One region of the Bradyrhizobium sp. 215_C5_N1_1 genome, then DNA from elsewhere that is predicted to be linked to it. Evidence: predicted binding sites of a transcription regulator. Region 1 holds the regulator's gene; the other holds the start of a gene.
What was found. The regulator PhoB, encoded in region 1, activates phosphate uptake and scavenging genes when phosphate is short. The targets are predictions, from matches to a motif close to TGTCATNNANCTGTCAT.

Region 1 (15,094 bases):
GCGCATGCATGGCTGCGCCGCCGGAGACTTCGGCCAGGATGAAATGGCCGGCGAAGGCGAGGAAGACGCCGAGACAAAAGATCTCGAGGGAATGCTGGCCGCAGAGGATCAGCGGCCGCAGCCAGGGCGATTTCAGGCCCGGCCATTCCCGGGGCAGGAAGCGAACGGTGAGCGCGGCGAACGCCAGGAAATGCGTGAAGCGCAGCACGTCGAGATCGGCCTTGTCGATCGGATACATCCACTGCTCGAGCCGCCTCGGCATGAAGTGGGAGAGCTGCGGCACATACCAGGTCAGCGTCACGTAGAACGCCGCGACGAGATAGGCGATCGATATCCACATCGTGACGCGGGACGCCAGGATGCGCGACATGCGTCGCGCACCTCCGAGCGCACACCATGCACCGAATACGAAAAGCAATTGCCAGGCGAAGGGATTGAACGCCCAGAAGCCGTTCGGATAGGCCGACAGATAGAGGTCGTATTCCCAGGTCACCGCGTAGAGCACGACCGAGAGGCCGAGCGTCACGTCGGGCCGCCATTTCATCAGCCACAAGATCAAGGGCAGCGCCAGCATCAGCACGATATAGAGCGGCAGCACGTCCATGTTGACCGGACGAAAGCGCAGCAGCAGCGCCTGCACGATCGTGACATCGGGCTGCTTGAGGAAATCCATGATGCCCATCTCTTCGGTGTAGAGCGGGTTCTCGAACCTGGTCGCAACGTAGGAGATTTCGGCGAGGAAGATCGTGAACAGAAAGACGTGGGCGACATAGATCTGCCAGACGCGCCGCAGGATGCGCGCGGTGGCGACGACGAAGCCGCTTTCGAGCATGGCACGACCGTAGACGAACGCCGCGGTGTAGCCGGAGATGAAGATGAAGATCTCGGTGGCGTCGCTGAAGCCGTAATTGCGGATCGTGAACCAGGTCAAAAGGCTCGGCGGCAGATGGTCGACGAAGATCAGCCACAGCGCGAGCCCGCGGAACAGGTCGAGCCGGAGCTCGCGCTCGCCGATGGCGGGCAGCGTGATGGCCGGCGCGGCGGAGCGCGGCTTCGCCTCCGCAGGTCTGGCCTCCGCAGGCTTGCCGGTTCCCGCGATCGTCGATCCCGTCACTTGGTCGGCAATGGTCATCGGGGGTTCGAAACCCTTCCGCAAATCGCGACGTGTCATGGAGTGTACAGGTCCGGCCGTCGTCTCGCAAAGCGGCCGGATCACATTGGGTCTACTTCCTCGGCAATTCTGGCGGCACGATGTCACCAAAACCGCCTGCGGGCGTTGGTTCCCGGCCGGGTTTTCGTTATGATGGCCGCCATGTATCGCGCCGTGACCCGCCAGATCGAAGTGACCGTCGAGCCGAACTTTGTTCCGGAGCAGTCGTCGGCTGACCGCTCCCGCTATTTCTGGTCCTACACCATCGTCATCACCAATTCCGGCGACGAAACCGTGCAGCTGAAGACGCGGCACTGGATCATCACCGACGCCACCGGCCGCCAGCAGGAGGTCAGGGGCGAGGGCGTCGTCGGCGAGCAGCCGACCCTGGCTCCCGGCGAGCGCTTCGAATACACCTCCGGCGTGCCGCTCGCGACCGCCTCGGGCTTCATGACCGGCCGCTACCAGATGGTCAGTGAAAGCGGCGAACGCTTCGAGATCGACGTGCCGACGTTCTCGCTGGACAGCCCGGACAACAAGCGGGTGTTGAATTAGCCCGGTGCCGTAGGCGCCGTAGGGTGGGCAAAGGCGCAAAGCGCCGTGCCCACCATTCCAAACGTGGCGCATAAGATAGTGGGCACGCTGCGCTTTGCCCACCCTACGACTGGATTGCTTCGCTGCGCGCGCAACGACGGAGGATGCGACGCCTACGCGTCTTCCACGCCGGCCTCGTGCGGCGTGAACTGGTACACCGACGAGCAGAACTCGCAGGTCACGACGACCTTGTCGTCCTTGACCATGGCGGCGCGGTCGTCGGGCGAGAAGCTCTTCAACATCGCACCAACCGCGTCGCGCGAGCAGGAGCATTGCGCCTTCAGCACCAGCGGATTGAACACGCGCACGCCACGCTCGTGGAACAGGCGGAACAGCAGCCGCTCGCCGGAGAGTTCGGGGTCGATCAGCTCGACGTCCTCGACGGTCTCGACCAGCGAACGCGCCTCGACCCAGGCGTCGTCTTCGGCGACAGCATGCACCTCCGCGCCTTCGGGCGCATCGCCGGGATGCAAATCGGCCTGCCGCGCGCGCTCGGGCGCCTTCGGCAGGAACTGCATCAGCATGCCGCCGGCGCGCCAGCGATGCTTGCCGCCGTCGTTCGAGCGCCACTCCTCGCCGACCGCGAGACGCACGCGCGTCGGGATCTGCTCGGAGCGCAGGAAATATTCGTGGGCGGCATCTTCCAGGCTGCCGCCGTCGAGCGCGACCAGACCCTGGTAGCGGCTCATGTCGGGACCCTGGTCGATGGTCATGGCGAGATGACCGTTACCGAGAAGCGTGCCGGAATCTTTTGTCTCGCCGAGGCGCTCGGCATCGTAGCGCGCATAGGCGCGCAGGCGATCCGGCGCCATGTAGTCGACGACCAGGAACGACACCGGACCGTCGGTCTGGGCCTGGAGGATGAAGCGGCCCTCGAACTTCAGCGCCGAGCCGAGCAGCGTCGTCAGCACGATGGCCTCGCCGAGCAGCTTGCCCACGGCAGCGGGATAATCGTGCTTGGTCAGGATCTCGTCGAGCGCGGGACCGAGCCGCACGAGGCGGCCGCGCACGTCGAGTGCGTCGACCTCGTAAGGCAGCACGGCGTCATCGATGGGAACCGCTGATGGTGCGCGAACCGGGCCTTCAGGCCCGGTATTCATGTCAGGGGATTGGGAAACCATGGCGCTTTATCTGGGGTCGATGGAGGAAAATGGAAGAGGGCTCAAGGGTGGTGTGTTCCGGATGCACTTATGATCGCTCAGGATCCTGCAAATTCGATGTCGTCCCGGCGCGCGCAAAGCGCTGATACGGGACCCATAGCCACAGGATTACGCGATAGCCCGCGTAGCCCGGATGGAGCGTAGCCCAATCCGGGACCACTCCAACTGCGGACACAAACCCGGATTTCGCTGCGCTCCATCCGGGCTACAAGTGAGATTACTTCACCGCGTCAAAGCACCAGGCCAGAATGCCCTTCTGCGCATGCAGGCGGTTTTCGGCCTCGTCGAACACGACCGATTGCGGGCCGTCGATCACTTCGTCGGTGACCTCCTCGCCGCGATGGGCGGGCAGGCAATGCATGAACAGCGCATCGGGCTTGGCCAGCGACATCAGCTTCGAATTGACCTGATAGGGCTTGAGCACGTTGTGACGGTGCTCACCTTCCTTGTCGCCCATCGACACCCAGGTGTCGGTGACGACGCAGTCGGCCCCCTTCACGGCGGCCTCGGGATCGGTGCCGAGCACGATCGGCGCGCCGGTGGCCTTGATGAAGTCCCGCATTACCTTTTTCGGCGCAAGCTCCGGCGGCGTCGCGACATTGAGCTTGAACTTGAAGCGCTCGGCGGCATGCGCCCAGGACGCCAGCACGTTGTTGTCGTCGCCGGTCCAGGCCACCGTCCTGCCCTCGATCGGGCCGCGATGCTCTTCGTAGGTCATGAGGTCGGCCATCACCTGGCAAGGGTGCGAGCGCCGTGTCAGGCCGTTGATGACGGGCACCGTCGCATATTCCGCCAGCTCCAGCAGGGCCTCGTGATTGAGGATGCGGATCATGATGGCGTCGACATAGCGCGACAGCACGCGCGCCGTGTCGGCGATGGTCTCGCCGCGGCCGAGCTGCATCTCGGCGCCGGTCAGCATGATGGGCTCGCCGCCGAGCTGGCGCATGGCGACGTCGAACGAGACGCGGGTGCGCGTGGAGGGACGCTCGAAGATCATCGCCAGCGTCTTGCCTTCCAGCGGCTTCACCGGCTGGTGCGCTTTCTGCTTCGCCTTCATGGCGGAGGAGGCCGCGAGCATGCTCTTGAGCTCCGACAACGGGAGCTCGTTGATATCCAGAAAGTGCTTCGGGGACTTGCTCATCAGCTCGCCGCCCGCTTGGTCTGACTGGACGAGATCGCGGCGCAGGCGCGCTCGAGCCGCCCGACGCTGTCCTCGATTTCGGCTTCGGTGACGATCAAGGGCGGCAGGAAGCGCACGACATTGTCGCCGGCGCCGACCGTGAGCAATTTTTCGTTGCGCAATGCCGCGCCGAGATCGCCTGATGGCACCACGGCCTTGATGCCGATCAGAAGGCCTTCGCCGCGCACTTCGCTGACGATGTCAGGATAACGATCGATCACGGAGGCGAGCTTCTGCTTGAGCAGCAGCGACATCTTCTGCACGTGATCGAAGAAGCCGGGCTTGAGCATGACGTCGAGGACGGCGTTGGCAGCCGAGATCGCGAGCGGATTGCCGCCGAAGGTCGAGCCGTGCGAGCCGGGCCCCATGCCGGCAGCCGCGTCCGCGGTCGCCAGCACCGCGCCGATCGGGAAGCCGCCACCGAGCGCTTTGGCCAGCGACATCACGTCAGGCGTGACGCCGGTGCGGCGATGCGCGAACAGATCGCCGGTGCGGCCCATGCCGGTCTGCACCTCGTCGAACGCGAGCAGCAGGCCCTTCTCATCGCAGAGCTGGCGCAACGCCCTCAGGAAGGCGGGCGTTGCCGAACGCACGCCACCCTCGCCCTGGATCGGCTCGATCAGGATGCCGGCGGTCTGCGGACCGATCGCCTTCTTGACGGCGTCGATATCGCCATGCGGGACCTGGTCGAAGCCGTCCATCGGCGGGCCAAACCCTTCGAGATATTTTGCCGAACCGGTCGCGGCGAGCGTTGCCAGCGTGCGGCCGTGGAAGGCGCCTTCGAAGGTGATGATGCGGTAACGTTCCGGATGACCCTTGGAGAAGTGATGATGGCGGACGAGCTTGATCACACCTTCCAGCGCTTCGGCGCCGGAATTGCAGAAGAACACGAAGTCCGCGAAGCTTTCGTTGCACAGACGCGCGGCGAGCTTCTCGCCGTCCGGGCTCTGGAACAGGTTCGACATGTGCCAGAGTTTGGTGGCCTGCTCTTGCAACGCTTTGACCAACGCAGGGTGAGCATGGCCGAGCGCATTCACCGCCACGCCCGAGGTGAAATCGAGATAGCGATCGCCATTGGTCGCAATCAGCCAGCAGCCTTCACCGCGCTCGAAACCGAGGTCGGACCTGGCGAAAACGGGGAGCAAATGCGGCGCTGCGCTGTTAGTCATGACGATCACTTGAATGTTGCGGACGGCGTGAGCGTGCATTGCGCAACGCACCATTGACCGGCCCGGAAAACGAAACGTGCCGCCTTTTAAGGGCGGCACGCGAGACTATCTTATGCCTGGTGAAACCGGTGTCAATGCCGCCCGGAAAGCCTCGCGAAACGCAGAATCCGTAGTCTTGCGGTGGCGATTTTGCGTATTTCCGCCACGGAACATGTGGAAGCGAGTCGGCGGACTCTTGCGCGTGAGTCACGCCATATTGTAGCGTTTGGCTTGTCAGATACGACATCTCGTGCAGCAGTTCTGATCCTCTAAGTCCTCATGTACCGGCGTAAGCGTTCGGGCGCATCTGGTGCGCCCGGCGAGCCTTAAGGGATTCTGGCGGCACGGGTTTTTCGAAGCTTAGGCATTCGCCGTGCGGCCGCCAGGATGGCAGGCGCCGGCGAAGGAAAGGGTGCAATGACCGTTTTGACCTGGTCGGATGATCGCGTCGAGCAGCTGAAAAAGCTCTGGGAGGCCGGGCTTTCGGCCAGCCAGATCGCCGCTGAACTCGGCAATGTGACCCGCAATGCCGTAATCGGCAAAGTGCACCGGCTCGGCCTGTCGGGCCGCGCCAAGAGCCCTTCATCGGCAGCGCCGCGGCCGCGCAAGGCACGCCCCGCCCAGCACATGATGCGGGTGACCCGCCCGATCGCGCGCGGCAACACCGCGCTGGCGCAAGCCTTCGAAGTCGAGGTCGAGGCCGAACCGGTCACCTACGACAACGTCGTGCCGATGAGCCAGCGGCTGTCGCTGCTGGAGCTGAACGAGGCCACCTGCCACTGGCCGGTCGGCGATCCCTCGAGCCCGGATTTCTTCTTCTGCGGCGGCAAGGCGCTCTCCGGCCTGCCCTACTGCGCCCAGCACTCGCGCGTGGCGTATCAGCCCGCGGCCGATCGCCGGCGCGCGCCGGCGAAGCCGGGTCCGCGCTGAGGTATCGGATTAGCTGACTACGAAGACGGCGCCGTCACGCGATGACGGCTCAACTCACTCGGTGTCGTCCCTGCGAACGCAGGGACCCATAATCCCGGCGCGTAGTTATTGCGCGGGATGATCACTCCGAGTCTTCGCCAAACCACTCCCTGTGGTTATGGGTCCCTGCGTTCGCAGGGACGACATCGAGGATGCGGTGGCAGCCCGCTAAATCACGTCTGCCACAGCAACCCCTTACGCTTGCTCCGCCTTCGCAAAGCGATCGTCCAGTGCGTAGCCCGCGCCGCGGACGGTGCGGATCGGGTCCTGCTCGCGGCCGAGATTGAGCAGCTTGCGCAGGCGCCCGATATGGACGTCGACGGTGCGCTCGTCGATGTAGATGTCACGGCCCCAGACGCTGTCGAGCAGCTGCTCGCGCGAGAACACGCGGCCGGGATGCTCCAGGAAGAACTCCAGCAGGCGATATTCGGTCGGGCCGAGATCGATCGGCCGGCCCGAGCGCGCCACGCGACGCTTGTCGCGGTCGAGCTCGATGTCGCCATAGGCGAGCACGGTGGCGAGCCGCTCGGGGCTGGCGCGCCTGAGCAGGCCCTTCACGCGTGCCAGCAGCTCCGGGACCGAGAACGGCTTGACGATGTAGTCGTCGGCGCCGGTCGCAAGGCCCCGCACCCGCTCGCTCTCCTCGCCGCGCGCGGTGAGCATGATGATCGGGAGCTGCTTGGTCTCGGGCCGGGAGCGCAGCCGCCGGCACAGCTCGATGCCGGAGAGGCCCGGCAGCATCCAGTCGAGCACGATCAAATCGGGGATGTGCTCCTTGAGGCGGGTGTCGGCATCGTCGCCGCGCATCACCGTCTCGACGTCATAGCCGTCGCCTTCGAGGTTGTAGCGGAGAAGCTCGGTGAGAGCTTCCTCGTCCTCAACCACCATAATGCGTGCGCCCATGGTGTTCGTCGCTCCTTAAGTGTTCGGGACCGTCGTGGCGAAGGTCGTCATGTCGCCCTTCGGCCGCTTGTCGGTGATCGCCTGGCCCTCGATCATGTAGAACACGGTCTCGGCGATGTTGGTGGCGTGGTCACCGATGCGCTCGATGTTCTTGGCGCAGAACATCAGATGGATGCAGAACGAGATGTTGCGCGGATCCTCCATCATGTAGGTGAGGAGCTCGCGGAACAGCGAGGTGCAGATGGCGTCGACTTCCTCGTCGCCCTTCCACACCGCCATTGCCGCCGGCAGATCGTGCGCGGCATAGGCGTCCAGCACCGACTTGACCTGTTGCTGCACGAGGTCGGTCATGTGCTCCAGACCGCGGAACAGCTTGAGCGGATGGAAATCCGTCTCCAGCGCCGCGACGCGCTTGCCCATGTTCTTGGCGAGGTCGCCGATCCGCTCGAGATCGGTCGCGACGCGCATGGCGCCGACGATCTCGCGCAGATCCACCGCCATCGGCTGGCGGCGCGCGATGGTGAGAACGGCGCGCTCCTCGATCTTCTTCTGGAGCGCGTCGAGCTCGGCGTCGATGGTCACGACGCGCTGGCCGAGCGCGACGTCGCGGCGGATCAGCGCGTCGACGGAATCGACGATCATGCGCTCGGCGATGCCGCCCATCTCGGCGACCAGGCGCGTGAGTTCCTGGAGGTCGGTGTCGAAGGCCTTTGCGGTATGTTCAGAACCCATGTTCCGTCTCCTCAGCCGAACCGGCCGGTGATGTAATCCTGCGTGCGCCGGTCGGTCGGCGACGTGAAGATCTTGCTGGTGTCGTCGAACTCGATCAGCTCGCCGAGATACATGAAGGCGGTCTTGTCGGAGACGCGCGCCGCCTGCTGCATGTTGTGGGTGACGATCGCGATCGTGTAGTTCTCGGACAGCTCCTGGATCAGCTCCTCGACCTTGGCGGTCGAGATCGGGTCGAGCGCCGAGCAGGGCTCGTCGAACAAGATCACCTCGGGCCGCACCGCGACCGTGCGGGCGATGCAGAGGCGCTGCTGCTGGCCGCCGGAGAGCGACAGGCCGGAGGCGTTGAGCTTGTCCTTGACCTCGTTCCACAGCGCGCCGCCGCGCAGCGCCTTCTCGACGCGGTCGTCCATCTCGGACTTCGAGATCTTCTCATAGAGACGGATGCCGAAGGCGATGTTTTCGTAGATCGTCATCGGGAACGGCGTCGGCTTCTGGAACACCATGCCGACGCGGGCGCGCAGCAAATTGAGGTCCAGCTTGGGGTCGAGGACGTTGGTCTGGTCGAGCATGAGCTGACCGGTGACGCGCTGGCCCGGATAGAGGTCGTACATCCGATTGAAGATGCGCAGCAGGGTCGACTTGCCGCAGCCAGACGGGCCGATGAACGCCGTGACGCGGTTGGTGCCGAGCGCCAGATTGATGTTCTTCAGCGCGTGGTGCTCGCCGTAATAGAAATTGAGGTTGCGCACCGTCACCTTGGCCGGAGCTTCGGGCAGCACCGGCGCCTGGGGCAAACCACCGGCCGCGCTCATCGATACGGAAAGATCACTCATTTTGCGGTCCTCTCGGCGCTCAGAATGCGCGCGCCAATATTCAGGGCAAGAACGGTCAGGGTGATGAGCAGCGCGCCGCTCCAGGCGAGCTGCTTCCAGTAGGCGTAGGGGCTCTGCACGAAATTGTTGATGGTGACCGGCAGGTTCGCCATCGTCTTGTTCAGACCCAGGCTGAAGAACTGGTTCGACAGCGCGGTGAAGAGCAGCGGCGCGGTCTCGCCGGCGACGCGGGCGGTGGCCAGCATCACGCCGGTAATGAGGCCCGAGCGCGCCGCGCGATAGGCGATGCGCTTGATCACCAGCGAGCGCGGCAGGCCGAGCGCCGAGGCCGCCTCACGCAGTGCGTTCGGCACCAGCAGCAGCATGTCCTCGGTCGTGCGCAGCACCACCGGGATGACGATCACCGCAAGCGCGAGGCAGCCGGCAATCGCCGAGAAGCCGCGCATCGGCACCACCACCGCACCATAGATGAACAGGCCGATGATGATCGAGGGCGCCGAGAGCAGGATGTCGTTGATGAAGCGGATCACCGAGGTCAGGCGGTCGTTGCGGCCGTACTCGGCGAGATAGGTGCCGGCGAACAGACCGAGCGGCGCGCCGATGCCGACGCCGAGCACGGTCATGATGATCGAACCCACGATGGCGTTGCGCAGGCCGCCCTCGGTCGAGCCCGGAGGCGGCGTGTCCGCAACGAAGAGCTCCAGGTTCAGGCCGGCAATGCCGTTGTAGAGCAGCGTCATCAGGATCAGCGCGAGCCATGTGACGCCGAAGGCAGCGGCAGCCAGGCAGAGCACACGGATGACGATGTCCATGCGGCGGCGGCGTGCGTAGATCGGGTTCATGTTACTTCCCCGCCTTCTTTTCAAGACGCATCAGCATCAACCGTGCAGCCGCGAGCACGAAGAATGTCAGCACGAACAGCAGCAGGCCGAGCAGGATCAGGCCGGACTGGTGCAGGCCGTCGCTTTCGGCGAACTCCGATGCGATCGCCGCCGAGATCGTGGTGCCCGGGGCGAAGATCGACGACGAGATGCGGAACGAGTTGCCGATGATGAAGGTCACCGCCATGGTCTCGCCGAGCGCGCGGCCGAGCGCCAGCATGACACCGCCGATGACGCCGACGCGGGTATAGGGGATCACCACGCTGCGCACGACTTCCCAGGTGGTGCAGCCGACGCCGTAGGCGGCTTCCTTGAGCACCGGCGGCACCGTCTTGAACACGTCGACCGAGATCGAGGTGATGAAGGGCAGCACCATGATGGCGAGGATCAGCGCCGCGTTGAACAGGCTGAGATAGGACGGCGGGCCTGCGAAGATCGCGCCCAGCACCGGGATGCCGTCGAAGATCTTGATCATGAAGGGCTGGAACGTGTTGGCCAGGAACGGGCCGAGCACGAAGAAGCCCCACATGCCGTAGATGATCGAGGGAATGCCGGCGAGCAGCTCGATCGCCATGCCGATCGGGCGGCGCGCCCATTGCGGGCAGAGCTCGGTCAGAAAGATCGCAATGCCGAGACCGACCGGAATGGCGATCGCCATCGCGATGAAGGAGGTGATGAGCGTGCCGTAGATCGGGCCGAGCGCGCCGAGCACGGGCGGATCTGCCGACGGCGCCCAGCGCTGCGTCCACAGGAAGGCGAAGCCGTATTCCTTCATCGCCGGGAACGCGCCGACGATCAGCGAGATGATGATGCCACCGAGGATGAGGAGCACCGAGATCGCGGACAGCCGCGTGATCCAGTAGAAGGTGAGGTCGCCGAGCTTGAAGGCGCCCAAGGCCTTGGCGCGGTCATACGGTCCGGCGTCGTCGATTACATCGCTCTGAACGGCCATCTCTGCCACGCCGATCCCCTGTGCCCGTTTGATATACGCTTGTTGTCGGTCTTGTTGTTGGTCTTGCGCTCCGGATGCGGCGCGAGGCCGATCCGGAGCGGAGGTCTTGTGAGATCCCGGCGCCCAGTCCGGGACACAGAGCGCTTAGCTCTTGATCTCGGCAGCCCAGGTCTTCTCGATCAGTTGGACGACCGGGTCCGGCATCGGGATGTAGTCGAGCTCTTCAGCCGCCTTGCCGCCGCTCTTGAAGGCCCAGCGGAAGAACTTGATGGCTTCCTGCGAGGCTGCCTTGTCGGTGGCATCCTTGTGCATGAGGATGAAGGTCGCCGCCGTGATCGGCCAGGACTTGTCGCCGGGCTGGTCGGTCAGGATGACGTAGTAGCCGGGAGCCTTGGCCCAGTCGGCGTTGGAAGCGGCCGCCTGGAAGGCTTCGACCGTCGGCTGCACCGGCTTGCCGGCCTTGTTGACGAGGCCGGTGTAGGTCAGCTTGTTCTGCTTGGCATAGGCGTACTCGACGTAGCCGATCGAGTTCTTGGTCTGGCTGATGTTGCCCGACACGCCTTCGTTGCCCTTGGCGCCGACGCCGACCGGCCACTCGACCGCGGTGCCCTCACCGACCTTGCTCTTCCAGTCCGCGCTGGCCTTAGCGAGATAGTTGGTGAAGTTGAAGGTGGTGCCCGAACCATCCGAGCGGCGGACCACGGTGATCGCGTCCGACGGCAGCTTCACGTTCGGATTGAGCTTCTTGATCGCGGCGTCGTCCCACTTGGTGATCTTGCCGAGATAGATGCTGGCCAGGGTCTCGCCGTCGAACACCAGCTCGCCGGGCTTCACGCCCTCGATGTTGACGACCGGAACGATGGCGCCCATCACCATCGGCCACTGGACGAGGCCGTCCTTCTCGAGCTGCTCGGCCTTGAGCGGCGCGTCGCTGGCGCCGAAGGTCACGGTCTTGGCCTGGATCTGCTTGATGCCGCCGCCGGAGCCGATCGACTGGTAGTTCAGACCGTTGCCGGTCTCCTTCTTGTAGGCGTCAGCCCACTTGGAATAGATCGGGAACGGGAACGTCGCACCGGCACCCGTGATGTCGGCAGCAAACGCCGCCGTCGCCGATGCGGCGACCAAGCCGGCAGCGACGATAGTTTTGATGAAATTCATGGTGGTCTCCATACAGGGGAGCGAAGCGCCATCCGCGCCCGATCGCGCTCCCCGTGCCGCCCCTTTAGGAGCGGTCGGCTGTGCTTTTACGAAGGTTTCGTGACAGCTGGATGACACGGCCAAGCGATTGAAATCGCTTGAATATCAGGTCGAGGCCGCGGTCTTCGCCTGGGGAAAACAGGCCGTGAAAACGGCGCCCTGCTTGGGCACGCTCTCGATCAAAAGCCGGCCGCGATGGCGGTTAAGAATATGTTTCACCAGCGATAATCCGAGCCCCGTCCCGCCCTGCGAGCGGCTGTCACCGACGTCGACCCGGTAGAACCGCTCGGTCAGCCGCGGCAGATGCTCGGGCGCGATGCCGGGGCCGAAATCGCGGACCATGACCCGGATTTCCTGAGTTCCATCAGTGGCTGCCGCCGCGGCCAGCGACACGATGACACGTCCGCCCGACGCCCCGTATTTGAGCGCGTTCTCGATCAGGTTCTCGAACAGGCGGAGCAATTCCTCGCGGTCGCCCGCAATCATCACCGGGGTCTCAGGCAGATGGGTTTCGACCTCGACCTGGCGCTCCCGCGCCAGCGGCTCGAGCCCGTCGGCGACCTGGAAGATGATCGGCAGCAGGTCGACCAGGGTGTCGGGCCGCACATGGGCCGACAGCTCGACCCGCGACAGCGAGAGCAGATCGTCGATCAGGCGCGCCATCCGGGTCGCCTGGTTGTGCATGATGCCGAGGAACCGCTCGCGTGCCTTGGGATCGTCCTTGGCCTGGCCCTGGAGCGTGTCGATGAAGCCCGACAGCGCGGCGAGCGGCGTGCGCAGCTCGTGGCTGGCATTGGCGACGAAGTCTGCGCGCATCTCCTCGACCCGGCGCAGCGGCGTCTGGTCGTGGAAGGTCATCAGCATGCATTTGTCGGCGCCGCCGAAGGAGGTCGGCACCGGCACCGGCGTGATGGTCAGCTCCATCCAGCGGTCGACCGGGACATGGTCGAGATAGGTCGTGCGCCGCGGCTCGGTGGTGGCGATGGATTCACGCAGCGCGGTGATGATCTCCGGCGAGCGCAGCGCGAACTGGGCGAGCTCGTTCTTGCGCAGCGCCGGCGCCAGCTGGGCGGCGGCGGCATTGAGATGGATGACACGCCCGGCGCGGTCGAGCAGCACCGCCGGATCCGGCATGCCGGCGACGACCGCGGCCACCGCCGCGCTCTCGACCGGGTTGACGCGGCGGGTGTCGTCGCGCGAGGCGGCATTGTCGTGCAGCCTCCAAGGGATCAGCGCCGCGGCCGCGATGCAGAGGAACACCGTCGCCGCCCGCATCACCGACAATTCGCCGAGCGAGACCACCACCGACAGCGCCAGCGCCGCGGCGATCAGGATGACGGTCGAGTGCCGCAGCCGGTCGGACCAGGGCTGCGCGGAGGGAGAAGATGGTGCGTCGATCGCCATCGGGGCGGGCTTCTCCTAAAGGGGATGCGCCGGTCAGGCGCCGGTGTCGCTGCGCTCTCTCACATAGGCGGCTTCACGCGCCGGGCCGGGGTCGAGCTTGAGCGCCGCCTGCTGCAAGCGCTTCGATCGAGCGCCGATTATAACCTCGCGAAACGTCAGCAAGATTACAGATATGACGAAGGGGGAGAGATAATAGAGGACGCGGAACAGGAGCATGCCACCCAGCAGTTCCTCGCGGTCCATCTGCCAGAGGCCGACCAGCATGGCGGCATCGAACACGCCGAGCCCTCCCGGCGAGTGGCTGGCAAAACCGAGCAGCGTCGCCGAGACGAAGATCACCGCCACCACGACGAAGCCGAGATTGGGCTCGTCCGGGACCAGCACGTACATCGCCAGCGCACAGAAGCCGAGATCGATGATGCCAATGGCGATCTGGAGCAGCGTCAGCGGGCCGCCCGGCAGCACCACGGTCCAGGGCCCGCGGCCGACCACCCGCGGCTGGGTCCAGACCCAGACCACATAGGCGACCAGCCCCGCGATGATCATCATCGCCAGCATCCGGTTCAGCCAGGGCGGAAGCTGGTCGATCGCGGCAGCGGCTTCCGGATGGTAGGAGATGCCGAGGCCGAGCACCGCGGCATTGCCGAGCCAGAAGGTCAGGCCGGCGAGGAAGCAGATCTTTGCGACGTCGATCGCGTTCAGGCCATAGGCAGAATAGATGCGGTAGCGCACCGCGCCGCCGGTGAAGACGCTGGCGCCGACATTGTGGCCGATCGAATAGCTGGTGAAGGCGGCGAGCGCATTGATGCGGTAGGGCACATGGGCGTGGCCGATCGCGCGCACGGCGAACAGATCGTAGAAGGTCAGGGTGAAATAGCCCGCGGCCACGAACAGCGCCGCCATCGCGATCTGGCTCGGCTCGGTGCTCTTGATCGCTTCGAGGACCTCGTTGACGTCGATTCCCCGCAGCATGTGGTAGAGCACATAGCAAGCGATGCCGATGACCGCGACGCTGATCACAACTCCAAGCTTATGCAGGACTTGCTTCTGGCGCAGAAACGTCATCGCCCTGCGTATGGCTTCCAGCATCTAGACCTCGAACAACGCTTCAGCGGCCGGGGTGGCCGGCGGACAGGCGGACGACGCACAGGCATTCAACGAACCCTTGCCGCCGGCTCCGGCATCGCGCATGCCCCATGCCCTTCCACTAGCGCGTTTTGGGGCGGAGTGGAATTCAGCAATTCGAACAAAAACTCGTGCCTTCAATATTTTAGGCAGGGTTGCGGGCTCCTGATGCACTGATTGGCGCTTTCGGCGGCAAGACTGACGCGAATCTCCATGGCAATCCTGCGCAGGCGCCATGAAGTTTTGATGATTTCGACCGCACAATGTTCCGTCACGACTTAAGCCGACGTCAATCTATGGGCCGCCCCCGCCTGGCGAAAGAGGGGGTGGCCGGCGCTGTTGTTCAGGGATTTCAGGTGGGCCGAAAGGCCGCGGCGACGGTGGCGGCCTCAGGAAGCGATCGGAATCCGCCCCGGATCAGTGCCACGCGGAAGTGACGGCGGCCACGATTTCGTCGGTACCGGGAAAGTGGCCCTTGCTGCGGCTGGCGACAATGCTGTCGCCGACCCTGACCTGGAAGATCCCACCCTTGGCGGGCACAAGAGCCGCCTCCAGCGCCAGATGCTGCCGCAGCGCAGCAGCGGCGTCCTTGGCGCGCTTCTCGTAGCCGCAGGGACGGCAATAGATGATGGTCACATCAGCCATCTCGCCCGCCTTCAGGCAGCACGCTGCTGGCGCACGGCTTCGATGCCGGCGATCCAGCCGGCGACGGAGCGGCCGATCGCCTCGGGGTGATCCTCCTGGAGAAAGTGCAGCCCAGGTCCGAGGCGCACCAATGCGCAGTGATTCAGCGAGGCTGCGAACCG
Region 2 (15,094 bases), 4.0 Mb from region 1:
TAGTGGAACACCTTGCCGTGCGGCTTGCCGGTCCCGCGCAGCGTGGTGAGATAGGCGCGCTGATGGCCGGCCTCGACGCCTGGCGGCGGCACGTCCCAGCCCGAAGAGAAGCGATAGCGCGCGACGTCGCCGGCGGGGTCATCGTAATCCTCCTCGAACTTGATCGCGACCGCCATGTCGAGGACGTTGCGGACGGTGCAGCTGCCATAGACCGAGCTCTCCAGCTCCGGCACGTAGCGCACCACCCTCGCCTCCGGATCGAGCAGGCCGCGCGCGGCCAGCACGCCGCCGAGCGTGCCGGCGATCGACTTGCTGATGGAGCAGATCAGATGCGGCGTGGTGACGCTCATGCCATCGCCGTACCATTCGTGGATCAGCGTGCCCCGGTGCATGACCAGCAGCGCATCGCCGAAGGTTTCGCGCAACGTGGCCTCGACCGTGGTCGGCTTGCCGTCCGGCGCGGTGAAGCTGAGCTTTTGCAGCTCGCGCGGCGCGCTTGCCATCCGTGTGGGATGCGCGGAGCGGCGAACCTCCGCGGTCGGCAGCACTTCGCGGGTGTGGGTGAAGCCCCAGCGGATGGCGGGAAAGCTGCGCCAATTGGCGCGGGTCACTTGGGCCTCGGGCGCAGGCGGGGTGCCGCGCATGATGTCCGTCGGTCGCATCTCGATCCTCCGCAAGGCCATCCCGACTGCGATGTCGGAACGGCAAGGGAGAAGACTGCACACAGGCCGCATCGGGCGTTATCGAGATCCGGCAATATTTTGCTGGACAGTGGCCATGGCCGTGCCAGTCTGGCGTAGTTCTTGCTGGCTATTCGGCTTGCAAATTCTGACGTGCTGTCATGGCTTTAAGCGAAACTCTTCCGATTCAAGACTCGGCTGCCAATCTACTTCAAGCGAGCAGCACGGATGTCGACGAGCATTGCGCCACGCTCGGCCGCTGGCGGCTGAGCTACGACCAGATCAGCGCCGGGGCGTTCCGAGGCAGCTTCACGCAACTCTCCCTGCCCCGGCTCGAAGTGTTCTGCGAGATCACCAGCCAGCAAGTCCGCCAATACGGCCAGCTCGGTGCCGACAGCTTTGGCATCGGTCTGCCCTGGCACGGCGATGGCGAGGTGAATTGCAACGGGGCCAGTGTTGCGGGCTCCCAGGTCATCGCCAGCATCGACGCCGAGATCGACATGTGTACGCCGAAGGCGTTCGAGTTGCGCGGTGTCGTCGCCAGCGCGGTGCTGATCGCGGAGCTTGCGGCACGGCTCGACATCGAATTGCCGCGCGCCGTCTGGCACCAGTTGCGGGTGATCGAGATGGCGGCGGCGCCGGTCGCGCGGCTGCGCGCCCACCTTGCCGCCATTCACGAGACCATCACGGCCGCACCCGAACGGTTCGACGATCCGGCCGCGCGACAGGCGCTGGAGGACGCCCTCCTCGTCGAGATCATGGACATGCTGCCGACGGCCCAGCCCAGCGATCCCGGCCGCAGCGCCACGGCGCGCAAGCGCACCGTGGATCGCGCCCGCGAGCTGATGCATGGCAGCGGCGATCGCTCGCTGTCGCTGCTGGAGGTCTGCAAGGCGGTCGGCGCCAGCCCGCGCAAGCTCGGCTATTGCTTTCAGGAAGCCGTGGGCACGAGCCCGATGCATTACTGGCGCGCGATGCGGCTGAACCGGGTGCGGCGGGACCTGAAGCGCGCCGGCGGCGCCGAGACGTCGATCTACGACGTCGCCGTGCAACACGGCTTCTGGCACTTCAGCCAGTTCTCGCTCGACTACAAGCGCCACTTCTCCGAGCTGCCCTCGGAGACACTGCGGCGCGCGAGGCTTGTCGCCTGACGCGCGTCTTCTACTCTACGACTAGTCGTGGCTCGCAGCTCGCTTGCGGCCATCCTTCGAGACGCCCGCCTCTGGCGGGCCCTCAGGATGAGGTCGCGTTTTGCGGCGAGATATTGGACCCTCATGGTGAGGAGCCCGCGCAAGCGGGCGTCTCGAACCATGCAAGCCGGCACGTTACCAGGTCGGCAAATACGTACCCTTGAAGCGCGTCTCAAGAAACGTCTTCACAGGATCGGAGTGATAGACCGCGATCAACTGCTTCACCCACGGCTTGTCCTTGTCCTCCTCGCGGACGGCGAGGATGTTGACCCAGGGACCATCGGGGTTCTCGCGCGCGATCGCATCGGTCGCCGGATTGAGGCCGGCCTGCACGGCGTAATTGTTGTTGATCGAGACGACGTCGACGTCCTGCAGCGCGCGCGGCAGCTGGGCGGCATCGAGCTCGACGAAGCGCAGCTTCTTCGGATTGTCGGTGATGTCGGCAATGGTCGAGGAGACGTTGTTCGGATCCTTCAGCTTGATCACGCCGTGCAGCGCCAAAATCATCAGGCCGCGCGCGCCGTTGGAGGGATCGTTGGCAATCGCAACGCGAGCGCCTTCCGGCAAATCGGCGAGCTTCTTGTATTTCTGCGAATAGACGCCCTGCGGCGAGCCGATCGTGTTGGCTACCTTGACAATTTTCCAGCCGGTCTTGGAGATCTGGTTCTTCAGGTAAGGCTCGTGCTGGAACGAGTTGGCTTCGAGGTCCTTCAGCGCCAGCGCCTGGTTCGGAATGACGTAGTCGGTGAACTCGACCACCTTGATGTCGAGGCCGCGCTCGGCGCCGACCTTCTTCACCACGTCGAGGATCTCGGCATGGGGGCCGGCGGTAACGCCGACGCGGATGGTTTCAGCTTGAGCGGTGGTCGCAAGCAAGGCTGCAGCCGCAAGGGTTGCGAGAAAGCGCATTGTAGTCTCCAGTTTCAGGGAATGAGTATCAGCGCTGCCGCAGCCGGCGGTTGACCCGACGTGCGAGATAATCGCCCGCGCTCTGCACGAGCTGCACCAGCGCGATCAGCACGACCACGACGGCGAGCATCATCTCCGGCATGAAGCGCTGATAGCCGTAGCGGATGCCGAGATCGCCGAGCCCGCCGCCACCGACGGCACCGACCATGGCGGAGTAGCCGAGCAGGCTGACCACCGCGAGCGTCAGTGCCAGGAGCAAGCCGGGCAACGCTTCGGGGATCAGCACCTTGAGAACGATCTGGATCGGTGATGCCCCGAACGAGGACGCGGTTTCGATCAGGCCGCCATCGACCTCGCGGATCGCGGCCTCGACCAGGCGCGCGATGAACGGCGTCGATGCGATGACCAGCGGCACGATCGCGGCAGTCGATCCGATCGAAGTGCCGGCAATGAGCCGCGTGAACGGGATGATGGCGACGACCAGGATGATGAAGGGCGTAGAGCGTGTCGCATTGACGACGATGCCGAGCACGCGATTGACCGCGGGGGCCGCGAACAGCTCTCCTTTTCGGCTGGTCGCGAGAAAGACGCCGAGCGGCAGGCCGAAGGCGGTGCCGAGCAGCGCCGCGACGCCGACCATATACAGGCTTTCGCCGGTGGCCTGGATGATCAGGTTAATGAGTTCAGGCGACATAGCCGAGACGCTCCGCCGAGAATTGATATTGAGAGAGCCAGGCGAGCGTCCGCGTCGCCGTGTCCTCGCTGCCGGGAATGCCGAGCACCAGCGAGCCCACATGCTGACCGCCGATCTCGTCGATGCGGGCCGACAGCAGCGAGACGTCGAGGCTGAGCTCGCGCGCGAGCCGCGCCACCAGCGTGTCGCCGGCCCCTGCCCCGCGCACCTGGACGCGGATCACGGCCTGCCCGCCGGCAGACGGCTCTGGTACGATCCGGCTCGCCAGCGAGACCGGCAGGCTGTCGCCGATGACCTCGGCCAGGAAAGACTGTGTGATCGGATGCTTGGGGTGCGTGAAGATGTCGGCGACATGGCCGCTCTCGACGACATGGCCGGCGTCGAGCACCACCACTTCCTTGGCGAGCTGTCGCACCACGGACATTTCGTGGGTGATCAGCACGATGGTCACGCCAAGCTCGCGGTTGATGTTGGCGAGCAGATCGAGGATCGCGCGCGTGGTCTGCGGGTCGAGCGCCGAGGTCGCCTCGTCCGACAGCAGCACGCTCGGCCGCGTCGCCAGCGCACGGGCAATGCCGACGCGCTGCTTCTGGCCGCCCGAGAGTTCAGAAGGGTAGCGGTCGCGCTTGTCGGCGATGCCGACCAGCGCCAGCAGCTCGGCGACGCGGGCCTTGATGTCGGACTTGGCCCAGCCGGCGATCTCCAGCGGCAGCGCGATGTTGTCGGCCGCCGTGCGCGACGACAGCAGGTTGAAATGCTGGAAGATCATCCCGATCGAGCGCTGCGCCAGCCGCAATTCGCGACCTGCCAGCGCCGAGATATCGCTGTTGTCGACGATCACGCGGCCCGTGGTCGGCTTCTCCAGCCCGTTGATCAGCCGGACCAGGCTCGACTTGCCGGCGCCGGAGCGGCCGATGACGCCGGTGATCGAGCCGCGCGCAATCGCGAAGTCGATGTCTTGCAGCGCGTTGACGCCGGGCTTGCCGCGATAGGCCGGATAGATCTTCGAGATGCCCTCGAAACGGACCATCGCGTCAGCGTTCCGGGCGGCAGGTGAAATCGCTTCAAGCGTTTCGATCTTCTGTCCGATCGCGAGCGATTGGTGGGCGTTCATGGAGGCGGCCTTCATGCACAACAGTTCCTGTTGCCCCCTGGGGCATCCGGGAACCGGGTCGCGTCAAGCGACGGAGAGTGAAATCGCCGTGAGGGTTCGGGTGGAACGCGCTGCACTGCAGCACGCACCATCGCCTTTTCAGGTCTTCCTTGCAATGTCAGATATTTGCGGGGAGTTGGACGAAGTTTTCCCAATCCCACCCCGGCGAAGAAAATTCGTCTGCCGGGGGTATGAGCTTCCGGCCCCGCTCAGCTGATCTGCAACCAGGGCAGCACGATCAGCAGGAGTCCCGCAAAATAGAGCAGCCCGAACAGCAGCCCAAAGCCCCAGAACTGGCCCTTCCCGATATAGCCGCTGCCGAAATACATCGGCGCGGGTCCCGTCGCGTAAGGCGAGATCACGCCCATCAGGCCGAGCGAATACATGCAGAGCATGGCGAGCGTCGTAACCGGCAGGCCGGGAATGCCCGATCCGACCGCGAGCACCACCGGCAGCACGGCCGCGGCATGCGAGGTGATGCTCGAGAAGAAGTAGTGGATCCAGAAGAATAGCGCGACCAGCAGGAGCATCGCGGTCGACGGCGACAGCCCCGCGAGCGGTTTGGCGTATTCGGTCGCGAACCATTTGATGAAGCCGATTTCGTTGAGGCCCGAGGCCAGCGTCAGCAGCGAGGTGAAATAGAAGAACACCTCCCAGGCGCTCTTCTCGCTGACGATGTCGGCGAACTCGATCACGCCCGTCACCAGCATCAGCGAGATCACGATGAACACGACGGTGGTGGCGTTGACGAAGTTCGAGCCGAGCAGGGGCACGTGGATGTCCGGGCTCGAGCCCGCGATCCACAGGAACATCGCGAGGACGATCAGAGCCAGCATGATCCACTCGTTGCGCGACATCGGGCCCATCTCGCTGACCTCCCTGGCCGCCCATTCGGAGATCTCCGGGCTGTGCTTCACCTCGGGACGGCAGACCACATAGCTGAGCAGCGGCACGAGGATCATCAGGAGGATGCCGAGCGGCGCAAAGCCGACGAACCACTGCGCCCAGCTCACCTCGACGCCGGCGGTCCTCTTGGCGATCGCAAGCGCGGCCGCATTGGGCGCGAGCGCGGTGAAGAACAGCGAGCTGGTGATCGCGGTTGCCGCAAACGCCGTCCACATCACATAAGTGCCGATCTTGCCGGCGGTCGGCCCGGGCTCGGAGCCGTAGATGCGCGGGATGTTGCTGATGATGGGATAGACGATGCCGCCGCTGCGCGCGGTGTTGGATGGCGTCGCTGGTGCCAGCAGGAAGTCCGACATCGCCACCGCGTAGCCGAGACCGAGCGTGTTGTGGCCGAGCTTCTGCACCAGCACCAGCGCGATACGGCGGCCGAGCTGGCTCTTGCGATAACCGATCGAGAATACGAAGGCGCCAACGATCAGCCACACCGTGCTCTCGGCAAATCCCGCCAGCATCCAGCGCAGCGATTTGCCGGGATCGGGATCGATATAGCCGGCGACGCCCGCGACCGTCAGCCCGATGAACCCGACCGCGCCGACCGGCATCGATTCCAGGATGAGCCCGGTGATGACGGCCGCGAACACGGCAAAATAGTGCCATTGATTGGCGTTGAGACCGGTCGGCACCGGCCACAGATAGATGGCCAGCCACACCACGAGCGGCGCGATCAGCTTCCAGCTAAACCCTTTTGCCTGAGGCGTCTGCGAGCTAGCGGCCATGGACCCTCCCCCCTCGATTGTCGTCGCATTGTACCGCCCGTTGGCCGAGCCGTTTTTGTCCTAGCGCGGCGTATACGGACTGTCCGCGGCGCGATCAATGGCCTGACTTCACGTTCTACCGCCCCTTGAAGCGCGGCTTGCGGCGGGTCAGGAACGCCTCGACGCCCTCCTTGTGGTCTTCGGTGAGACTCGCCAGCGCGAACTGGTCGACGTCCATGTGGCTGGCGAGATCATCCAGCGCATGTGCCAGCCGGTTGACGGTCAGCTTGGTCATGGCGACCGAGAGCGGCGGCTGCGCGGCGACCTTCCGGGCAAGCTCCATGGCGGCATCGAACGCATGGCCGGGATCGGCCACCTGCTCCACCAAACCCCACTCGTAGGCCTCATCGGCCGAGATGCGCTGGTCGGCCAGGATCACCGCCTGCTTGGTGCGGGCCGGCCCGATCAGATGCAGCATGCGCGGGATGCTCTGCCAGCTCATGTTCATGCCGAGCCCGATCTCGGGCACGCGCAGATGCGCGTCGTGCCCGATCACGCGGAAGTCGAGCGCCACGGCCAGCGCGACGCCGCCGCCGACGCAAAAACCCTCGATGGCCGCGATCGTGATCTGCTCCATCTCATGCCAGGCATGGGTCAGACGCGGCCCGAGCTTGAGATGCCGCCGCAGCGTGCCGAGATCCATGTCCTTGCGCGAGCGGCCCTCGGCATCCTTGAGGTCGAAGCCGGCGCTGAAGGCGCTGGTGCTGCCCGTCAGAACCACGACGGACGTTGCGGCATCATCCTCGAAGCTGCGCGCGGCCGCGGTGAGCTGGCGCATCGCCTCCGGCGAGAGCGCGTTGATGCCGTCGCCGCGGTCGAACCGTACCACCGCAATCCGCCCCTCCGGTCCGAGGCCCTTCTCGATCGTCACGAAGTTCGTCACCAATGTCTCCCAATCCGCTTTGCTGCGAGGCTAGCCTACATCCGGCCTCACGAATATGGGACCCGGTTGCGCCCCAGCGCATACTCGACAGGCAGGGACCATTGCGCCTATCTTTGCGCCATGAGCCACGATCACGACCATCATCACGACCATTCCGAGCTGTCGGAGACCGAGCTGCGCGTGCGCGCGCTCGAGACGATCTTGACAGAAAAAGGCTATGTCGAGTCGGCCGCGCTCGACGCCATCATCCAGGCCTATGAGACCAGGATCGGCCCGCACAACGGCGCGCGCGTCGTCGCCAAGGCCTGGACCGATCCGGCGTTCAAGAAGGCGCTGCTGGAGGATGGCTCGAAGGCCATCGGCACGCTCGGCCATGTCAGCCGCGTCGGCGACCATCTCGTCGTGGTCGAGAATACGCCAGAGCGACACAACATGGTCGTGTGCACGCTGTGCTCCTGCTACCCCTGGGAAATGCTGGGCCTGCCGCCGGTTTGGTACAAGGCCGCGCCCTACCGCTCGCGCGCGGTGAAGGACCCGCGCGGCGTGCTCGCCGATTTCGACGTCACGCTGCCCAAGGACATGGAAATCCGTGTCTGGGATTCCACGGCCGAGACTCGCTTCCTGGTGCTGCCGATGCGCCCCGCGGGCACCGAAGGCTGGAGCGAGGAGCAGCTTGCCGAGCTGGTCACGCGCGATTCCATGATCGGCACCGGCTTTCCCAAGACGCCTGGAGCGCCGTCGTGAACGGCGTCCACGACATGGGCGGCATGGACGGGTTCGGCAAGGTCGAGGCCGAGCCGAACGAGCCGATGTTTCACGAGGAATGGGAATCGCGTGTTCTCGCCATGGTGCGCGCGATGGGCGCGGCGGGCGCCTTCAACATCGACACCTCGCGCTTCTATCGCGAGACGCTGCCGCCGCACGTCTATCTCTCGAGCTCCTACTACAAGAAATGGTTTCTCGGGCTCGAGGAGATGCTGATCGAGAAGGGCTACCTCACCCGGGAGGAGGTCGCTGCCGGTCACGCGATGCAGCCTGCAAGGGCGCTCAAGCACGGCAAGTTCGACCTCGCCAATGTCGAGCGCGTCATGGTGCGCGGCGAGTTCGCCCGCCCTGCTCCGGCGCCGGCAAAATTCAACATCGGCGATCGCGTCCGCGCCAGGAACATTCATCCGACCACGCATACGCGGCTGCCGCGCTATGTGCGCGGCCATGTCGGTGTCGTCGAGCTGAACCACGGCTGCCACGTATTTCCGGATTCGGCGGCGATGGAGCTCGGCGAAAATCCGCAATGGCTTTACACGGTCGTATTCGAGGGCCGCGACCTCTGGGGCGCGGACGGTGATCCGACCTTGAAGGTGTCGATCGACGCCTTCGAACCCTATCTGGACCCGGCGTGATGAGCAGCCCGGCTGCGGCCGCTGCGACGGCGGCCATTCCGAGCATTCCGCGCGATGACGACGGCCCGGTGTTCCGCGCACCCTGGGAAGCGCATGCGTTTGCGATGGCGCTGACGCTGCACGAGCGCGGCGTGTTCACCTGGCCGGAATGGGCCGCAGCCTTGGCCTCCGAGATCAAGCGCGCGCAGGCCGTCGGCGACCCTGACACGGGCGAGACCTATTACCTGCATTGGCTCGCCACGCTGGAAGGTTTGGTTGCAAGCAAGGGCGTCGCATCGGCGGAGACGCTGCACCGCTACCGCGACGCCTGGGACCACGCCGCCGACCGCACGCCGCACGGCAAGCCGATCGAGCTGCGGCCGGAGGATTTTCGGTAGGTCGCGCCTGACCCGTCATTACGAGCGCAGCGAAGCAATCCAGTATTTCTCCGCGGTGACAGTCTGGATTGCTTCGTCGCTTAGCTCCTCGCAATGACGACGTTGAGAGAGCGCAAGCTCTCTCCTCCGTCGTCGCCCGGCTTGACCGGGCGACCCAGTACGCCGCGGCTTCTCGGCTCAAGCACCTTCTCTGGAATACTGGATCGCCCGCTTTCGCGGGCGATGACGGCGGAGATTGGAGCGCTATTTGCGCCCCGCCGCAAACTCCCGCCACCCCTTCGCCCGCAAACGGCACGCCGGGCACTCGCCGCACCCGAAACCCCACTCATGCTGCGCGCCGCGTTCGCCGAGATAGCAGGTGTGCGAGTGCTCGCGAATGAGATCGACCAGTCCTGCGCCGCCGAGGTCGTGGGCTAGCTTCCACGTCGCCGCCTTGTCGATCCACATCAGCGGCGTATGCAGCTCGAATGGCCTGGCCATGCCGAGCGAGAGCGCGGCCTGCATGGCGCGGATGGTGTCGTCGCGGCAATCGGGATAGCCGGAATAATCGGTCTCGCACATGCCGCCGACGATGTGGGTGATACCGCGCCGGTAGGCGAGCGCCGCGGCAAAGGTCAGAAAGATGAGATTGCGGCCGGGTACAAACGTGTTCGGCAGGCCGTCGGCCCCCATCGCGATCGCGACGTCGCGCGTCAACGCGGTCTCGGACACGGCCGCCAGCGTCGGGATCGACAGCGTATGGCTCTCGCCGAGCCTTGCGGCCCAATCGGCACGCAAGCCCTTGATGCCCTCGAACAGCCGGTCACGGCAATCGAGCTCGACGGCGTGGCGTTGCCCGTATTCGAAACCCAGCGTTTCCACGCGTGCAAAGCGGCTGAGCGCCCAGGCGAGGCAGGTGGTGGAGTCCTGACCGCCGGAAAACAGCACCAGCGCGGTTTGTGATGAAAATGCGTCAGTCATGGCCCGCGCTTTAGCACCTCGCCAATCTGCCGCCAATCGGTGGAAATCGGCCTGTTCCGCCGCGCCGCGCTGGGAACGGCGGGCCGCTTTTGGCATAAGGTTTTGGACCCAGGAGACTGCCCCGCAATGACCCCTTCCCGTGACATTTCCCGCCTGATCGAGATCATGGCGGCGCTGCGCACGCCGGTGACCGGCTGCCCCTGGGACCTCGAGCAGGATTTTGCGACGATCGCGCCCTACACGATCGAGGAAGCCTATGAGGTGGTCGAGGCCATCAGCCGCGGCGATCTCGATGACCTGCGCGAAGAGCTCGGCGACCTCCTGCTCCAGGTCGTGTTCCACGCCCAGATGGCATCAGAACAGAATGCCTTTGCCTTCGGCGACGTCGTGGAGGCCATCACCCGCAAGATGATCCGGCGCCATCCCCATGTCTTCGCCGACAAGGACGGCAATCTCGCCTCCTCCCACGTCAAGGAAGTCTGGGACCGCATCAAGGCCGAGGAGCAAGCCGAACGTGCGGCGCGCCGGCCGCCGGAGGAAGCGCCGACGCACAAGTCGTTACTCTCGGGCGTCAAGGCCGGCCAGCCCGCGCTGACGCGCGCGATGGAGCTCCAGCGCAAGGCCTCCACCGTCGGCTTCGACTGGAACGACCCGCGCGCTGTGCTGGCAAAAATCCGCGAAGAAGCCGACGAGATCGAGGCGGCGCTCGACCGCAACGACAGCGAGGGGCTGGCTGAAGAGACCGGCGACTTGATGTTCGCGCTGGTCAACCTCGCCCGCCATGTCGATGCCGATCCCGAAAGTGCACTCCGCGCGACCAACGCGAAATTCGAGCGGCGGTTTGCGTTCATTGAACGGGCGCTTGAGGCGCAGGGGCGGACGCTCGAGCAGGCGTCGCTGGCGGAGATGGACGCGCTGTGGAACGCGGCGAAGAGTGAGGGGAAACCGGTATCAAAGACTCGCTCGCAGGCCCGCCGCTAGCGTTGTGGCCTGCTCCATCGGTGTACCCGCAAGGATCGAAGCGGTCGCGAAGGAGATATAGGTCAGCATCTTTTCCCGAATGCAGCGAGGCGGTCATGGCGGATCGCAGTCAAGCCATGAAACCGTCACGACAAGCAGTCTAAAGTTGAGCGACGGAGCCCGCGCAGCCGAAATCCCACCTCAGGTGAGTGCGATGCCATTAAAGCACTATTCGGTCCTCAAGGGACGCCCGATCGCGATGCGTTTCGGCACCGGCCAGTCGCCGCACTATCAAGTCCATGTCGTGGCCGACAACGCGGATTTCCGCATCGCCGTCAATGTACAGTCAGGCGACGGAAGCGAAGTCGCGTTCCTGGTGCGATCGCACTTTGTCCATCCGATCACCGATCATCTCGCGGCGTTGCCGGAGGGCCTGCACCCGCAGCCGCCGAAGCCGGCCAGCATCGCGCTGGACTTCATTCGCGGCAATCTGATGCAGCCCCAGGAGATGATCCCGCTGCCGCTGTCCGTGCCCGGACCGGACAATGACCTCAACGAGAAGCTCGACCAGTTCGTCCAGCGCGCGCTCTCGAACGAAAGCGCGATGATCTACGCATTCGGTGAGACATGGGGGCCGGAAACCAAAGCGGACAATTATTTCGGCTTCCGGCCGGGTCGCGGCATTCACGACATCCATATGAATCAGGGAAATCCAATCGGGCGATTCTCGGGCGACAACGGGCCATGGCAAGACGGCGGGCTGGTGTTCGAATTCCCGGATCAGAAGCTATGGACGGCGGTCTTCCTCAAATTTCAGACGCAGGCCTGGCACACCGACGACAAGACCGGTGACCCCATCGATCTCGGCGCGCCGACACAGCCGCCAGATCCGACCGCTCCTCCGACCGGGCAAATGCCTGACGGACTCGTGCGCATCATCGCAGCACTCGTCAATGCCTTGAAAACGCCTGAGCGGGAAGTCGTCACGCTGCTCAATACGGCCGATCGCGACATCGATCTCACCGGCTGGATGCTGGCCGACAAGCAGAAGAACAAGATGGCCCTGTCAGGGAAGATCGCGGCCGGCGGCACGCTCGCAATCGTCGTGCAGAAGCCGATGGAGTTGTCGAACCAGGGCGGCATCATTTCGCTGCTGGACGAGCGCGGGATCAAGATCCACGGCGTCGCCTATACCAAGGCGCAGGCGAAGAATCCGGGCCTGACCATTCCATTCTAGCGTTACGCGTCTCAACCCAGAAACGCGGATATGGTCGATATCGCACGCAGGCCGGTCGGGCGCACCGCGCCCTTCGGATCACGCCACGCGCGGCACGGCATCGAACCGGTTCACCACGATATCCCGCTTGGTCTCGTCGACCCGCACCGTCATGTCGAAGCGGCCGTCGTGCAGCTCTTTCGCCAGCACCTCGGAATTCCTGTGCAGCCAGCTGATCCCGGCACCGTCGGCGGCGTCGATGGAGAGATCGAGCGTGGTGCGCTTTGCGGCGAGCCGTTCCTCGATCGCGGCGAGCAGCGCGTCGATCCCCTCGCCTGACACGGCCGACACCAGCATCGCCGGGTGATCCTCCGGCCGGCGCGCGGCGATGTTCAAGAGCTCTTCGCGCTTGTCAGGCTCGTAACGGTCGATCTTGTTCCAGACCTCGATGATGCGGCCGGAATCGTCGGGGTTGATGCCGAGCTGGCGCAGCACCGCGTCGACGTCACTCTGCTGGGCCTCGGCATCCTCGTGCGAGATGTCGCGCACATGCAGGATGACGTCGGCCTCCAGCACCTCTTCCAGCGTAGCGCGGAAGGCCGCGACGAGCTGGGTCGGCAGGTTGGAGATGAAGCCGACGGTGTCGGACAGCATTGCCTTGCCGCCATGCGGCAAAGTGAGCGCGCGCAGGGTCGGATCGAGTGTTGCAAACAACATGTCGGCGGCCTGGACGTCTGCGCGCGTCAGGCGGTTGAACAGCGTCGACTTGCCGGCATTGGTGTAGCCGACCAGCGCGACGACGCGATACGGCACACGCTGACGGCCGGCGCGATGCAGCCGCCGCGTCGCCTGCACCTTCTTCAGCTCGCCCTCGAGTTTCGAGATGCGCTCCTGGATCAGGCGGCGATCGGCTTCGATCTGCGTCTCGCCGGGACCGCCCATGAAGCCGAAGCCGCCACGCTGGCGTTCCAGATGGGTCCAGGAGCGAACGAGGCGCGAGCGCTGGTAGTTGAGATGCGCAAGCTCGACCTGGAGCGAGCCTTCCTTGGTCTTGGCGCGGCGGCCGAAGATTTCCAGGATGAGCCCGGTGCGGTCGAGCACCTTGGCGTGCAATTCCTTCTCGAGATTGCGCTGCTGGATCGGCGCCAGCGCGCAATCCATCACCACGAGCTCGACGTCGAGGCTCTTGGCCAGCGCGGCGATCTCCTCGACCTTGCCCTTGCCGATATAGGTCGCGGGGCGGATCTGGCTGATCGGCGCGATGATGGCGTCGGCAATGACGAGGTCGATCGCCCGCGCGAGGCCGGCGGCCTCATCAAGCCGGGCCTCCGCGTCACGCTGAACATGGCTTTCCGATTGCGTGTCGGTACCGCCCGCGCGCACACGCAAGTAGGGGCCGATGACAAGCACCCGCCCCGTCTGCTTCGCCCCTGCCGACCGCGGACGGTCGGCCTCCCCGTCGAAATTCCGGGGTTCCAATCAGATCACTCTCAAGCCGGCTGATCCTCGCCGCCTTCGAACAACTGGATCGGAGCGCCCGGCATGATGGTCGAGATCGCATGCTTGTAGACAAGCTGCGAGTGACCGTCGCGCCGAAGCAGCAAACAGAAATTGTCGAACCAGGTCACGATGCCCTGGAGCTTCACTCCGTTGACCAGAAAGATCGTCAGTGGCGTCTTGGTTTTGCGAACGTGATTGAGGAAGGTGTCCTGTAGGTTTTGTGCGCGGTCTGCCGCCATTGTTTTTTTCTCGCTTTGAGTTTCTTTTTATTGCGCCGGTTGCGGCCCTCTTTGTGACATTCGGGGCCTCTTCCGGTTGCTATTCCTCATGAGATCCCCCTCGGAGGAACAGCGGTTCGATTAGAGGACAGGACGGGTTATTAGGCAAGCCGCTTCACGCGGCAGGCCACGCCCAAATGCCCCGAAAAACTACGGAAATCGATGATTTTCCTCGCTAATCCCTGAGGTGCGGCCGCGACGTCGCGGTGTCAGCCGACACCGAGCGCCTTCAGCTTCCGGTGCAACGCCGAACGTTCCATGCCAACAAACTCAGCTGTGCGAGAAATATTTCCTGAAAAACGGCTGATCTGTGCAATCAAATAGTCGCGCTCGAACACTTCGCGCGCTTCGCGCAGCGGCAGCCCCATGATGTGCTCGCCATTGTTGCTGGTCGGCATCGCCGGCACCATCGAGCCGACGTCCTGCGGCAGCATGTCGGCGGTGATGATCACCTCCGGTCCGCCCGCGGCCAGAATCATGACTCTCTCAACGTTGTTGCGGAGCTGGCGCACGTTGCCCGGCCACACATGCGATTGCAGCACCGCCATCGCGTCCTGCCCGATCTGCCGCTTGGGCAGGCCGCTGCCGGCCGAGATCTGCTCCATGAAATAGTCGATCAATTCCGGAATGTCCTCGCGCCGCTCCGAGAGCGCGGGCACGCGGATCGGCACCACCGAGAGCCGATGATAGAGGTCTTCGCGGAAATGACCGGCAGCGATCTCCTCTTCGAGATTTCGCGCCGTGGAGGAGATGATGCGGACGTCGACCTGCACCTTGCCGGTGCCGCCGACGCGCTGGAACGACTGCTCGACCAGCACGCGCAAAATCTTGTTCTGGGTCTCGCGCGGCATGTCCGCGATCTCGTCGATGAACAGCGTGCCGCCATGGGCTTCCTCGAGCGCACCGGGCTTGCGCGCCTGCTCGCCGTTAGATTGCTCGACACCGAACATCTCGTGCTCCATGCGCTCCGGCGTGATCGCGGCGGCATTGATCACGACGAACGGACCATCGGCGCGGCCCGAGGCCGTATGCAGCGTGCGCGCGGTCAGCTCCTTGCCCGCGCCGGCCGGGCCGACGATCAGGATGCGGCTGTTGGCCTTGGCCGCGCGATCGATGGTCTGGCGCAGCTGGTTCATGCTCGGCGAGCGGCCGACGAGCGAGCTTGCGCTCGGC

Region 2: AB7G19_RS21950 (DUF2278 family protein) is a predicted target of PhoB. The motif match lies at 11,065-11,081, and genes of this name have one in related genera.

Annotation. Positions count from the first base shown of each region.
Region 1 covers NZ_CP197228.1:8,537,505-8,552,598, forward strand. The annotation lists gene AB7G19_RS41215 (OpgC domain-containing protein) at 1-1,132, opposite strand, end outside; gene apaG (Co2+/Mg2+ efflux protein ApaG) at 1,313-1,705, shown strand; gene AB7G19_RS41225 (Hsp33 family molecular chaperone) at 1,858-2,865, opposite strand; gene argF (ornithine carbamoyltransferase) at 3,122-4,045, opposite strand; gene AB7G19_RS41235 (aspartate aminotransferase family protein) at 4,045-5,253, opposite strand; gene AB7G19_RS41240 (GcrA family cell cycle regulator) at 5,710-6,222, shown strand; gene phoB (phosphate regulon transcriptional regulator PhoB) at 6,457-7,164, opposite strand; gene phoU (phosphate signaling complex protein PhoU) at 7,180-7,896, opposite strand; gene pstB (phosphate ABC transporter ATP-binding protein PstB) at 7,908-8,729, opposite strand; gene pstA (phosphate ABC transporter permease PstA) at 8,726-9,571, opposite strand; gene pstC (phosphate ABC transporter permease subunit PstC) at 9,573-10,562, opposite strand; gene pstS (phosphate ABC transporter substrate-binding protein PstS) at 10,707-11,720, opposite strand; gene AB7G19_RS41275 (ATP-binding protein) at 11,865-13,163, opposite strand; gene AB7G19_RS41280 (lysylphosphatidylglycerol synthase domain-containing protein) at 13,197-14,252, opposite strand; gene AB7G19_RS41285 (Rdx family protein) at 14,706-14,933, opposite strand; gene AB7G19_RS41290 (haloalkane dehalogenase) at 14,945-15,094, opposite strand, start outside.
Region 2 covers NZ_CP197228.1:4,547,513-4,562,606, forward strand. The annotation lists gene AB7G19_RS21890 (serine hydrolase domain-containing protein) at 1-662, opposite strand, end outside; gene AB7G19_RS21895 (helix-turn-helix domain-containing protein) at 842-1,831, shown strand; gene AB7G19_RS21900 (MetQ/NlpA family ABC transporter substrate-binding protein) at 2,006-2,779, opposite strand; gene AB7G19_RS21905 (methionine ABC transporter permease) at 2,808-3,473, opposite strand; gene AB7G19_RS21910 (methionine ABC transporter ATP-binding protein) at 3,463-4,602, opposite strand; gene AB7G19_RS21915 (DASS family sodium-coupled anion symporter) at 4,836-6,308, opposite strand; gene AB7G19_RS21920 (enoyl-CoA hydratase/isomerase family protein) at 6,424-7,230, opposite strand; gene nthA (nitrile hydratase subunit alpha) at 7,351-7,974, shown strand; gene nthB (nitrile hydratase subunit beta) at 7,971-8,630, shown strand; gene AB7G19_RS21935 (nitrile hydratase accessory protein) at 8,630-9,007, shown strand; gene queC (7-cyano-7-deazaguanine synthase QueC) at 9,251-9,967, opposite strand; gene mazG (nucleoside triphosphate pyrophosphohydrolase) at 10,094-10,948, shown strand; gene AB7G19_RS21950 (DUF2278 family protein) at 11,142-12,164, shown strand; gene hflX (GTPase HflX) at 12,243-13,622, opposite strand; gene hfq (RNA chaperone Hfq) at 13,634-13,882, opposite strand; gene ntrX (nitrogen assimilation response regulator NtrX) at 14,131-15,094, opposite strand, start outside.